Regions from separate parts of the Billgrantia antri genome, predicted to be linked through region 3. Evidence: predicted binding sites of a transcription regulator. Region 3 holds the regulator's gene; each other region holds the start of a gene.
The links. Region 3 encodes LexA, which represses DNA repair genes until DNA is damaged. Its sites were predicted from a motif close to TACTGTNTANNTANACAGTA; they were not measured.
Positions count from the first base shown of each region.

Region 1: a site for LexA is predicted at 1,635-1,654, ahead of recN (DNA repair protein RecN). Genes of this name have one in related genera too.
Region 2: a site for LexA is predicted at 1,697-1,716, ahead of HNO53_RS14420 (PA0069 family radical SAM protein). Genes of this name have one in related genera too.

Region 1 covers NZ_CP053383.1:4,302,658-4,305,911, reverse strand. Annotated here, with positions in the region: gene recN (DNA repair protein RecN) at 1-1,587, opposite strand, end outside; gene grpE (nucleotide exchange factor GrpE) at 1,809-2,438, shown strand; gene dnaK (molecular chaperone DnaK) at 2,559-3,254, shown strand, end outside.
Region 2 covers NZ_CP053383.1:3,106,043-3,109,296, forward strand. Annotated here, with positions in the region: gene HNO53_RS14415 (heavy metal translocating P-type ATPase) at 1-1,615, opposite strand, end outside; gene HNO53_RS14420 (PA0069 family radical SAM protein) at 1,733-2,815, shown strand; gene HNO53_RS14425 (glutathione S-transferase family protein) at 2,863-3,254, opposite strand, start outside.
Region 3 covers NZ_CP053383.1:2,448,363-2,451,616, forward strand. Annotated here, with positions in the region: gene HNO53_RS11355 (L,D-transpeptidase) at 1-339, opposite strand, end outside; gene HNO53_RS11360 (TetR/AcrR family transcriptional regulator) at 341-1,006, opposite strand; gene lexA (transcriptional repressor LexA) at 1,209-1,856, shown strand; gene dinB (DNA polymerase IV) at 1,873-2,922, shown strand; gene HNO53_RS11375 (energy-coupling factor ABC transporter permease) at 2,927-3,254, opposite strand, start outside.

The DNA of each region.
Region 1 (3,254 bases), 1.9 Mb from region 3:
CGCCAGCTCACTGACCCGGCCGGCCTCGTCGAGCAGCGCCATGCGCGTCAAGGTGATGTCGCGCTTGGCCTGCTTCTCGATGTGCAGGTGGTGATGGGCCTGGGCTGCCACCTGCGGCAGGTGGGTCACTGTCATTACCTGGCCGTTATCGCCCAGCCGACGCAGCAGTTGGCCGACGATTTCGGCGGTGGCGCCGGAGATGCCCACGTCCACCTCGTCGAACACCAGGCTGGGAATCGTGGAGTGGCGGGCAGCGACCACCTGGATCGCCAGGCTGATGCGCGACAGTTCCCCGCCGGAAGCGACCTTGGCCAGGGGCCGTGGCGGCTGGCCGGGGTTGGCGCTGATCAAGAAGCGTACCTCCTCCATGCCGTCGGCCTGGGGGCTATGGCGGCCCTCGACCTCCACCTCGAAGCGCGCCTTGCCCATGGCCAGGAAGGCGAGCTGCTCCTGTACCGCCTTGCCGAATCTCCCCGCCGCCTGACGGCGAACCTCGCCCACCGTGCGTGCCCGCTCGCGCCAACTGTCGCGCAGGGCCTCCACTTCGGCGCGCAGTGCTTCCAGGTCGTGTTCACCGCCTTCGAGGCTCTCCAGCTCGGCCTGCAGGCGGCGGTGCAATGCGGGCAGCTCTTCGGGCATCACGTGATGCTTGCGTGCAATGCGGTGCACCTCGCCGAGGCGCGACTCCACCCAGGCCAGCCGTTCGGGGTCCAGCTCGGTGGCGTCGGCGAAACGCTGCAGCTCGCGCACGGCCTCTTCGATCTGGATTCGCGCCTCGCCGAGCATGGCGAGCACTTCCGCCAAGGCGCCGCGGTCGCTGCCGGGTAGCGGGTCGAGGTGATGAGTGGCCTGGTTGAGCAGTGTCAGCGCGCCGCCGTCGTCGCTGTCGCAGCATTCGGCGGCAAACTGCGCCTCGCGCAGCGTCTCCTCGGCGTGGGCGAGCTGCTCCTGCTCGTGCTCCAGAGTGGCAAGCTCGTCATCGCCCAGGGCCAGGGCATCGAGCTCCTCGACCTGATAGCGCAGCAGCTGGCGGCGCGCCTGCACTTCGTCGCCGCTCTCGGTCAGCTGCTTGAGGCGGCGGCGGGTCGTCTGCCAGCGACGGAAGGTCTCGCTGAGCTCGCTCACGGCGCTGCGGTTGCCGGCGAAGTCGTCGAGCAGGCGCAGGTGGGTCTCCTCGCGCAGCAGCAGCTGGTGGGCGTGCTGGCCGTGGATCTCGACCAGGTGCTCGCCGAGCGCCTTGAGGTCGGCCACGGTGGCCGGCTGGCCGTTGATCCACGCCTTGGAGCGCCCATTGGCGGTGACCACGCGGCGCAGCAGGCAGTCGTCGTCGGGCAGTTCGCGCTCCGCGAGCCAGCGGCGTGCGGCCGGCAGGGCGGCGATGTCGAAGCGTGCCGAGAGATCGGCGCGCTCGCAGCCGTGGCGTACGCTGCCGGCATCGGCACGTTCGCCCAGGCACAGCCCCAGGGCGCCGAGCAGGATCGATTTGCCGGCGCCGGTCTCGCCGGTAATGGCGGTCATGCCGCCGGCAAGCTCCAGGTCGAGCGTATCGACGATGGCGTAATCGCGAATGGCGAGCTGCGTCAGCATGAGACCTCCCGGCAACCGGCACAGAATGGCTGGATATCCATACAAGGTATTGCGTTTTTATACAGTAGTCGAGGCGGCCGCTCAATATCTCCATGGTGCTCGCGCTTCATTGTTCTCTTGAGATTGCCGGCAAGGCCCCCATATAGGCGGGCAGACTCGAGGCTTTCGCCCATTCGACACCGTTGCGGCCGTATGGCCGAACCACGCTTCAGGAGATGCGCATGGCTAAAGAACCCCAGACCCCGCTTGACGACGAGCTGGAACGGCGCGAGGAAGAGGCTCGGCCGGAGCCGGTGGAAGGCGAACTGGACGATGCGGTTGGCGTCGGGGAGGATGCCTCCGCCCCATCCGAGGAGCCGACGGCGGTGAGCGACAACCCCGAGGCCGACATGCTGGCCGCCCAGGTCGAAGAGCTGGAGCAGAGCCTGGTCGAGGCCAAGGACCAGGCGCTGCGTGCTGCCGCCGAGGCACAGAACGTGCGTCGCCGGGCTGAACAGGAGGCCGAGAAGGCGCGCAAGTTCGCCCTGGAGCGCTTCGTCAAGGAGCTGCTGCCGGTGGTCGACAGCCTGGAGAAGGCGCTCGAGGCCATGGGCGAGGACGCCAGCGAGGCGCACCGCGAGGGTGTGGCCATGACGCTGAAGATGCAGCAGGACGTGCTGGGCAAGTTCGGCGTCGAGATGCTCGATCCCGCCGGCGAGCCGTTCGACCCGCAGTATCACGAGGCGATGGCCATGGTGCCCAACCCCGAGCTCGAGCCCAACAGTGTGATGGAAGTGGTGCAGAAGGGCTACACGCTCAACGGGCGCCTGGTGCGTCCGGCCATGGTCGTCGTCAGTCAGGCGGCTGGCTGAGCCGAACATGAAAACGGGGGTGGGGCTTGAAAAGCGAGTTCACGCCCCCCAGATAGTCGTCAACCGCGGCAGACGCCGCTGAGATGGATTCAAGGCAAACGAATTTTTCGAGGATTTCCTATGGGACGCATCATCGGTATTGACCTGGGGACCACCAACTCCTGCGTGGCCGTGCTCGACGGCGACAGCGCCAAGGTGATCGAGAACGCCGAGGGCGCCCGCACCACGCCTTCCATCATCGCCTACACCGATGATGGCGAGATTCTGGTGGGGCAGGCGGCCAAGCGCCAGGCGGTCACCAATCCGCAGAACACCCTGTACGCTATCAAGCGCCTGATCGGTCGTCGCTACAAGGACGACGTGGTGCAGAAGGACATCAAGATGGTGCCCTACGGCATCACCGAGGCCGATAACGGCGACGCCTGGGTCGAGGTGAAGGGCAAGAAGCTCGCGCCGCCGCAGGTCAGCGCCGAAGTGCTGAAGAAGATGAAGAAGACCGCCGAGGACTACCTGGGCGAGACCGTCACCGAGGCGGTGATCACCGTGCCGGCCTACTTCAACGACTCCCAGCGTCAGGCGACCAAGGATGCCGGTCGCATCGCCGGGCTCGAGGTCAAGCGCATCATCAACGAGCCCACCGCGGCAGCGCTGGCCTACGGCATGGACAAGGCGCGTGGCGACAAGACCATCGCCGTGTACGACCTGGGTGGCGGCACCTTCGACATCTCCATCATCGAGGTGGCCGACGTCGACGGCGAGACCCAGTTCGAGGTGCTGGCCACCAACGGCGACACCTTCCTGGGTGGCGAAGACTTC
Region 2 (3,254 bases), 660 kb from region 3:
TCAGTACGCCATCGCAGGCCAGCAGCACTTCGCTCTCCCCCGAGTCACCGGCCTGCTCGGTGGTAACGCCCTGCTCGGCGAACCAGGCACGGCTGCCCAGCAGCAGGCTACGACCGTCGGCAAGACGTACGCGGCGACCCAGCCCCTCGATCTCCTCGCTTTCAGCCACTTCCTGGGCCTTATGTTGGCCAGCCTGCCTGGCGTACCTGTGTACGGCTCGCGCCAGAGGATGATCGCTGCCGCGCGCCGCCGCCGAGGCCAGCGCCAGCAGCGCCGGCTCAGAAAGGTTGGCCGTCGAGTGCATGGCCTGCACCTGGGGCTCGCCGGCGGTGAGCGTGCCGGTCTTGTCGAACGCGGCGCTGCGAATTCGTGCCAACGCCTCGAAGGCACCCGGGTCGCGCACTATCACGCCACGCTCGAGCGCCTGGGTGCTACCCGCCAAGCCGGCCAAGGGAATGGCCAGCCCTACGGCACAGGGACAGGCCACGACCAGGACCGATAACGCCCTCACCCAGGCCGCCTCGGCCGGCGCGCCCGCCAGCCAGGTCGCCGCCAGGGTGAGCAGTGCAAGGGCCACTGCCACGGGGCTGAGCCAGGCGGCAAAACGATCGGCCAGGCGCTGCAGTTCGCCCTTGCGGGCCTGCTGCCACCACATCTGCTCACGCAGCCGGTCCAGACGACACTCACCGGCGGGTGCGGTGACCTCGAACACCAGCGCCGTGCCGAGGTTGCGGCAGCCGGCCGCCACGGCATCACCCGGCAGGCAGCGCCGTGGGGCGCTTTCGCCGGTCAGCGGCGAGAGATCGAGTAACGCCTCGGAATCCCTGAGGGTTCCGTCCAGCGGCAGCGTCTCGCCGGACTCGACGCGCAGCCGCTCCCCCACCGCCACGGCGTCGAGCGAGCAGTCCTGCCAGGCGCTCTGCACCCAGCACTGCACTCGCGCCGGCGGCTGATGCAGCGACTGGAACGCGCGCAACCCGCGGTGACGACACAAGGTTTCCACCAGCCGGCCTACCAACAACAGCGCAATCAGCATCACCGCGGTATCGAAATAGACCTCGGGCGAACCGCGCAACAACAGCCACAGCGAAACTCCCACCGCCGTCAGCGTGCCCAGCGCCACCAGCGTATCCATGCCGGGTCGTCCCGCCCGCGCCGTGCGCCACCCGGCACGGTAGAACGGCAAGGCCACGTAGCCGATCACCGGCAGCGCAAAGGCGCCGGACACCCAGGCCATGACCAGCTCCAGTCGCGGACTTGGCATGGCGCCGACATAGATCAGCAGCGAAGCGAGCATGGTCCACATGCCGAAGGCCACGGCCATCAGCAGCCGCAGGGTGAGATAACGGCTCTCGGCACCGAGCCGCGCCTCGGCATCTTCTGCCGCCTCGGGCGGGCCGAGGCGATAGCCGAGACGGCGTACGGCAGCCGCCAGACGGGGCTCGCCGAGAGCTTCCGGCGCACCTTCCACCAGCAGGGTCGCGCTGGGGTAGTGCACGCTGGCGGTGGCGACCCCGGGCAGCCGCATCAATTGGGCCTCGACAGCCAGCGCGCAGCTGGAACACCAGAGTCCCTGCACCGAATACAACGCTTCGGTACGACTGGTGAAAGACATTTTGGAAGTTGGCGTCATGCTCATCAGCGTAATGAGCCGCGGCCATTTATCCAGCGTTGGCACTTCGTGAGCGCACCGATATACTGTATATAAATACATGTATAGAGAGCCGCCGTCATGCCGCAGTTCGACCAGCAGCAGCCGCGCAAGGGGCGCGGCGCCACCTACAACCCCGATAACCGCTTCTCTCCGACACACAGCGATACGGAGGACGACGGCTGGTGGCAGGAAGAGATGCCGACGCGCCTGGCTACGGTAGTCAGCGAGGAGCGAGCCCGCAGCGCACTGGCGTGGAACGACTCCCCCGACCTCGGCTTCGATCGCTCGCTGAATCCGTACCGCGGCTGCGAGCACGGCTGCATCTACTGCTACGCGCGGCCCAGTCACGCCTACTGGGACATGTCGCCGGGCATCGACTTCGAAACCCGACTGATCGCTCGCACCGGCCTGGTGGAGCGGCTGCACGAAGAGTTCTGCAAGCGCAGCTACGTATGCCGGCCTATCGCCCTCTCCGGCAATACCGACTGCTATCAGCCGCTGGAAGCGGAGCGTGGTTCCACCCGCGAGATACTGGCCTTCCTGCTCGAATGCCGTCATCCGGTCTCGATCATCACCAAGAGCGCCTTGGTCCTGCGCGACCTGGACCTGCTCGCCGAGCTGGCGCGCCTGCGTCTGGTCAGGGTGTCAATCAGCCTCACCAGCCTGGATACCGAGCTCAAGCGCAGCCTGGAGCCACGCGCCGCCTCGCCTGCCGCACGCCTGCGTACCATTGAACGCTTGAAGCGTGCCGGCATCCCGGTAGGTGTCATGGTCGCACCGATCATTCCGGGCCTGACCGACCACGAACTGGAACGTCTTCTCGAAGCGGCGTGCGATGCGGGGGCGGAGTCTGCCGGATGGACGCTGCTGCGCTTGCCGCGGGAAGTGGCCCCGCTCTTCGATGAGTGGCTGCAGGCATATTATCCGCTGCGTGCCGACAAGGTGATGAGCCTGATGCGCCAGTGCCGGGGAGGCGCCGAATACGACAGTCGCTTCGGCAAACGCATGCGCGGCGAGGGCATCTTCGCCCAGCTCATCGCCCAGCGCTTCGACAAGGCCTGCCGACGCCTAGGCCTCAACGATCCGGGGAAGCGAGACTCGCGCCAGCTGGACACCACGGCCTTCCGGCCGCCCCGGGCTCAGGGCGACCTGTTCAGCTGACAACGAGCTGAGGCATGCTCCGGCGGAAGAAAGCAGCTCGTGGCGAATCAGGAAGACTGCCGCCTGTCCTCGATGACGGTGCCGTTCGCCTGGACTTCGGCCTCATGGCCCGCTTCGCGCCACGGCTCGGCCAGCGCCTCCTCGTACCACTGCTGCATGGCAGGTAGCGCCAGCAGTCGTTCGACGTACTCCCTTGAGAGCGCACCGAGTTCGAGGCCAAAACTCTGCACGCGGAAGGCCACGGGAGCGAAGAAGGCATCCACTGCCGTAAAGGACTCCCCGGCCAGGAAGGGGCCGCCAAAACGCGTGAGGCCCTGCTGCCAGAGTTCATCGAGGCGGGCGAGATTGCGGGTCAACGTATCCGGCGTCCGATGCAGTTTCACTTTCACCCCGCAGTTCATCGGGCACAGGCTGCGCAGCGTGGAAAAACCGGCGTGCA
Region 3 (3,254 bases):
CCGCTCGAGCCCGCACAGCCAAAGGATACGGGTCAGGATCCAGTCTCGCCCAGGATGCGCCTCGGCCAGCGCCGCGCTGTACACTTCACCGGTGGGACGTCGGCCACGAAACACCGCGCCCGGCGGCTGTCCTTGACCGATCGCTGCCCGCACGTAGTGCCAGCCGCGCGGCGTGCAACCACTGCCCTCACGCTGGCCCACCCCCGCCGCGGCCGTCGATACCGGCCACTCCGCCTGGCGCTGCTCACCCTGCCACTGGACGAGGCATTGACGACCGATGTCCACCTCGAACCACAGCCCCTCCCTGGGTGGCAGGGCCTCCAGTTGCGGAGTACGCATATCAGCTCGCCTTGGCCGGCTGGGCGGCGGGCGGCGGCAGAGGCGCATTCATGGCCGCTACCACCACGGGGCGCAGGCGCCGAATCAGGTCACGCACCGAAACGTGCTCATGATAATCCTTCTCGGCGATGTCGCGCAGTGCGTCGAGACCGGAGAGGGTGAAGATCACCGTCCCCAGCACGAAGTGCAGGCGCCAGAAGCGCTCGGCATCGGGCAACTCAGGCGTGGCGCGGCGCACCAGATCCGTGAAGCGGGTGAACACGCTACCGTACTCCTCCTGGATATGCCGCCTCAGGTGGCCCTGGGCCTGACTGTAGGCGAGTCCCAGCAGCTTCATGAAGACCTTGAGACTGTGCTTCTCCGCGGGCACCTCGAGCACCGTTCGGGCCATGGTCTCGAGCAGTTGCTCCAATGGGATGACAGCGCCGGCGTGCTGCGCCTCGAGTTCATCGAGAGCGTGATGAAAGCGTACCGTGAAAGGGTCGAGATAGCGCGAGAAGACCGCCTGGATCAGCGCCTTCTTCGAGCCGAAGTGGTAGTTGACCGCAGCGAGGTTGACGCGAGCCTTGCTGGTGATGGTACGTAGCGAGGTCTCGGCGAAGCCGCGCTCGGCGAACAGCACCTCGGCGGTATCGAGGATGCGCGTGACGGTATCGGTCTGGGCCATGATCAGTTCCCACTGAAAACAACTGTTTTAAACATTACAAAAGTCTACGCCATTACATCTTTTGCCTCAATGTATCGATGAACGAAAGCGTTTTAAACGCTTTTGCGATACGAGGCGAGACGCTCACCACCCCCCCTTTTACTGTATGGGCTTCCATGCTGTATACTTGACCAATACGGCAGTCACGCCTCTGGAGTTCGCCATGACCCGCCCTCTCACATCGCGCCAGCAGAACGTTTATGACTTTATCGTCAAGACCATGAACGAATTCGGCTACCCGCCCACTCGCGCCGAGATCGCCCGTGCACTGGGCTTTCGCTCGCCCAACGCCGCCGAAGAGCACCTGCGCGCCCTGGAGCGCAAAGGCGTGATCCGCGTGATACGCGGCACCTCCCGCGGCATTCGCCTGCCCGCGCAGGAAGCCGACAGCCTCGTCAGCGAACCTAGCGCCGAAGGCCTGCCCATCATCGGTGAAGTGGCCGCCGGCAGCCCTGTCCTTGCCGCCGAACACATTGACCGCTACTGCCCCCTGCCACCCGACTTCTTTACTCCGCGCGCCGACTACCTGCTCAAGGTACGCGGCCTGTCGATGAAAGACATCGGCATTCTCGAGGGGGATCTGCTGGCCGTGCATCGCACCGACCGTGTGCGCGACGGCCAGATCGTGGTGGCACGCCTGGAGGACGAAGTGACGGTCAAGCGCTTCCATCGCCAGGGGCATCGTGTGGTGCTGGAAGCCGAGAACGCCGACTTCGCCCCGATCGAGGTGGACCTGCGCCGACAGGAGCTCGACATCGAGGGGATTGGTGTGGGAGTGATACGCGGCGGCAACGGCCAAGCTTTGGGGTGAGAGCTGGCGAATCTCCATGAGCCGCAAGATTCTGCATGCCGATTGCGACTGCTTCTATGCCGCGGTGGAGATGCGTGACAACCCGACGCTGCGCGATGTGCCGCTAGCCATCGGTGGCAGTGCGGAGGGGCGCGGGGTCATCGCCACCTGCAACTACCCTGCCCGCGCCTACGGCATTCACTCCGCCATGCCCACGGCGCGCGCGCTGCGCCTATGCCCCCACCTGACCCTGCTGCGCGGGGACTTCGATCGCTACCGCGAAGCGTCACGCCAGATATCGGCGATCTTTCACGAACTCACCCCGCTGGTGGAACCGCTATCGCTGGACGAAGCCTTTCTCGACGTCACCGACGTTACGCGCTTCTCGGGCAGTGCCACCTGGATGGCACGCTGGCTGAAGGAGGAGTGCCTGAAGCGCGTCGGCATCACGGTGTCAGTGGGTGCCGCTCCGTCGAAATTTCTGGCCAAGATCGCCAGCGACTGGGATAAACCCGACGGCCTTACCGTCATTTCTCCGTCCCAGGTGGACGACTTCGTGTGCCAGCTTCCGGTCAACAAGCTGCACGGCGTAGGCCCGGCCACGGCCAAGCGATTGCAGGCCCTCGACATCGAGACCTGCAGCGATCTGCAGCGGATACCGCTCGACCGATTGCTGCAGGAATTCGGCAAGTTCGGGCGGCGCCTGTTCGAACTGGCCAGGGGAATCGACGACAGGCCGGTGCGCATCGAGCGCGAACGCAAGTCGGTGAGCGCGGAGATCACCTTCGCCAGCGACCTGCCCGACCTCTCGCTATGCCATGCCGAGCTGGCACCCCTGTGCGAGCGTCTCGACGCCCGGCTCGCCCGGCACGGACATCCGCCCGTGGCCGGCATTTTCGTCAAGGTACGCTTCGACGACTTTTCCCTCACCACCCTCGACTCACGAGGCGGCTTGCCTAATCTGGAGAACTTCGCTGCCCTGATGGAACAGGCCTGGGCACGCCGCGCGCGCCCGGTACGGCTGCTCGGCGTAGGAGTCAGGCTGGTGACGGACGATGCGCGGCGTCAGCTCAGCCTGCCGTTCTGAAGCTTCATTTGGTATCGATATAGCGGTGGTCGTTGAAGGTAGCGACCCAGTCGGGGTGATAGACCATCAGCACGCTGAGCAGCATTCCGGTGAGAAAGGCCTCCGAAGGCATCAGTAGTGGCAGGAACAGGGCGTACTCCTTTGCCAGATGGATGGCATCTGGGTCGCTGGCTCCGAGCATGACCAATCCCAAACCGGCGAACCCAGTCCCCAGCGTCGCCAACGCGGCGCCGAAGAAACCGCACAGGAAGAGAAAGACCATCAGGTTGTCCGGCAGGTAGCGATCCACGATACGCCATATCGCCACCATGACCAGCACAGGCACCAATCCG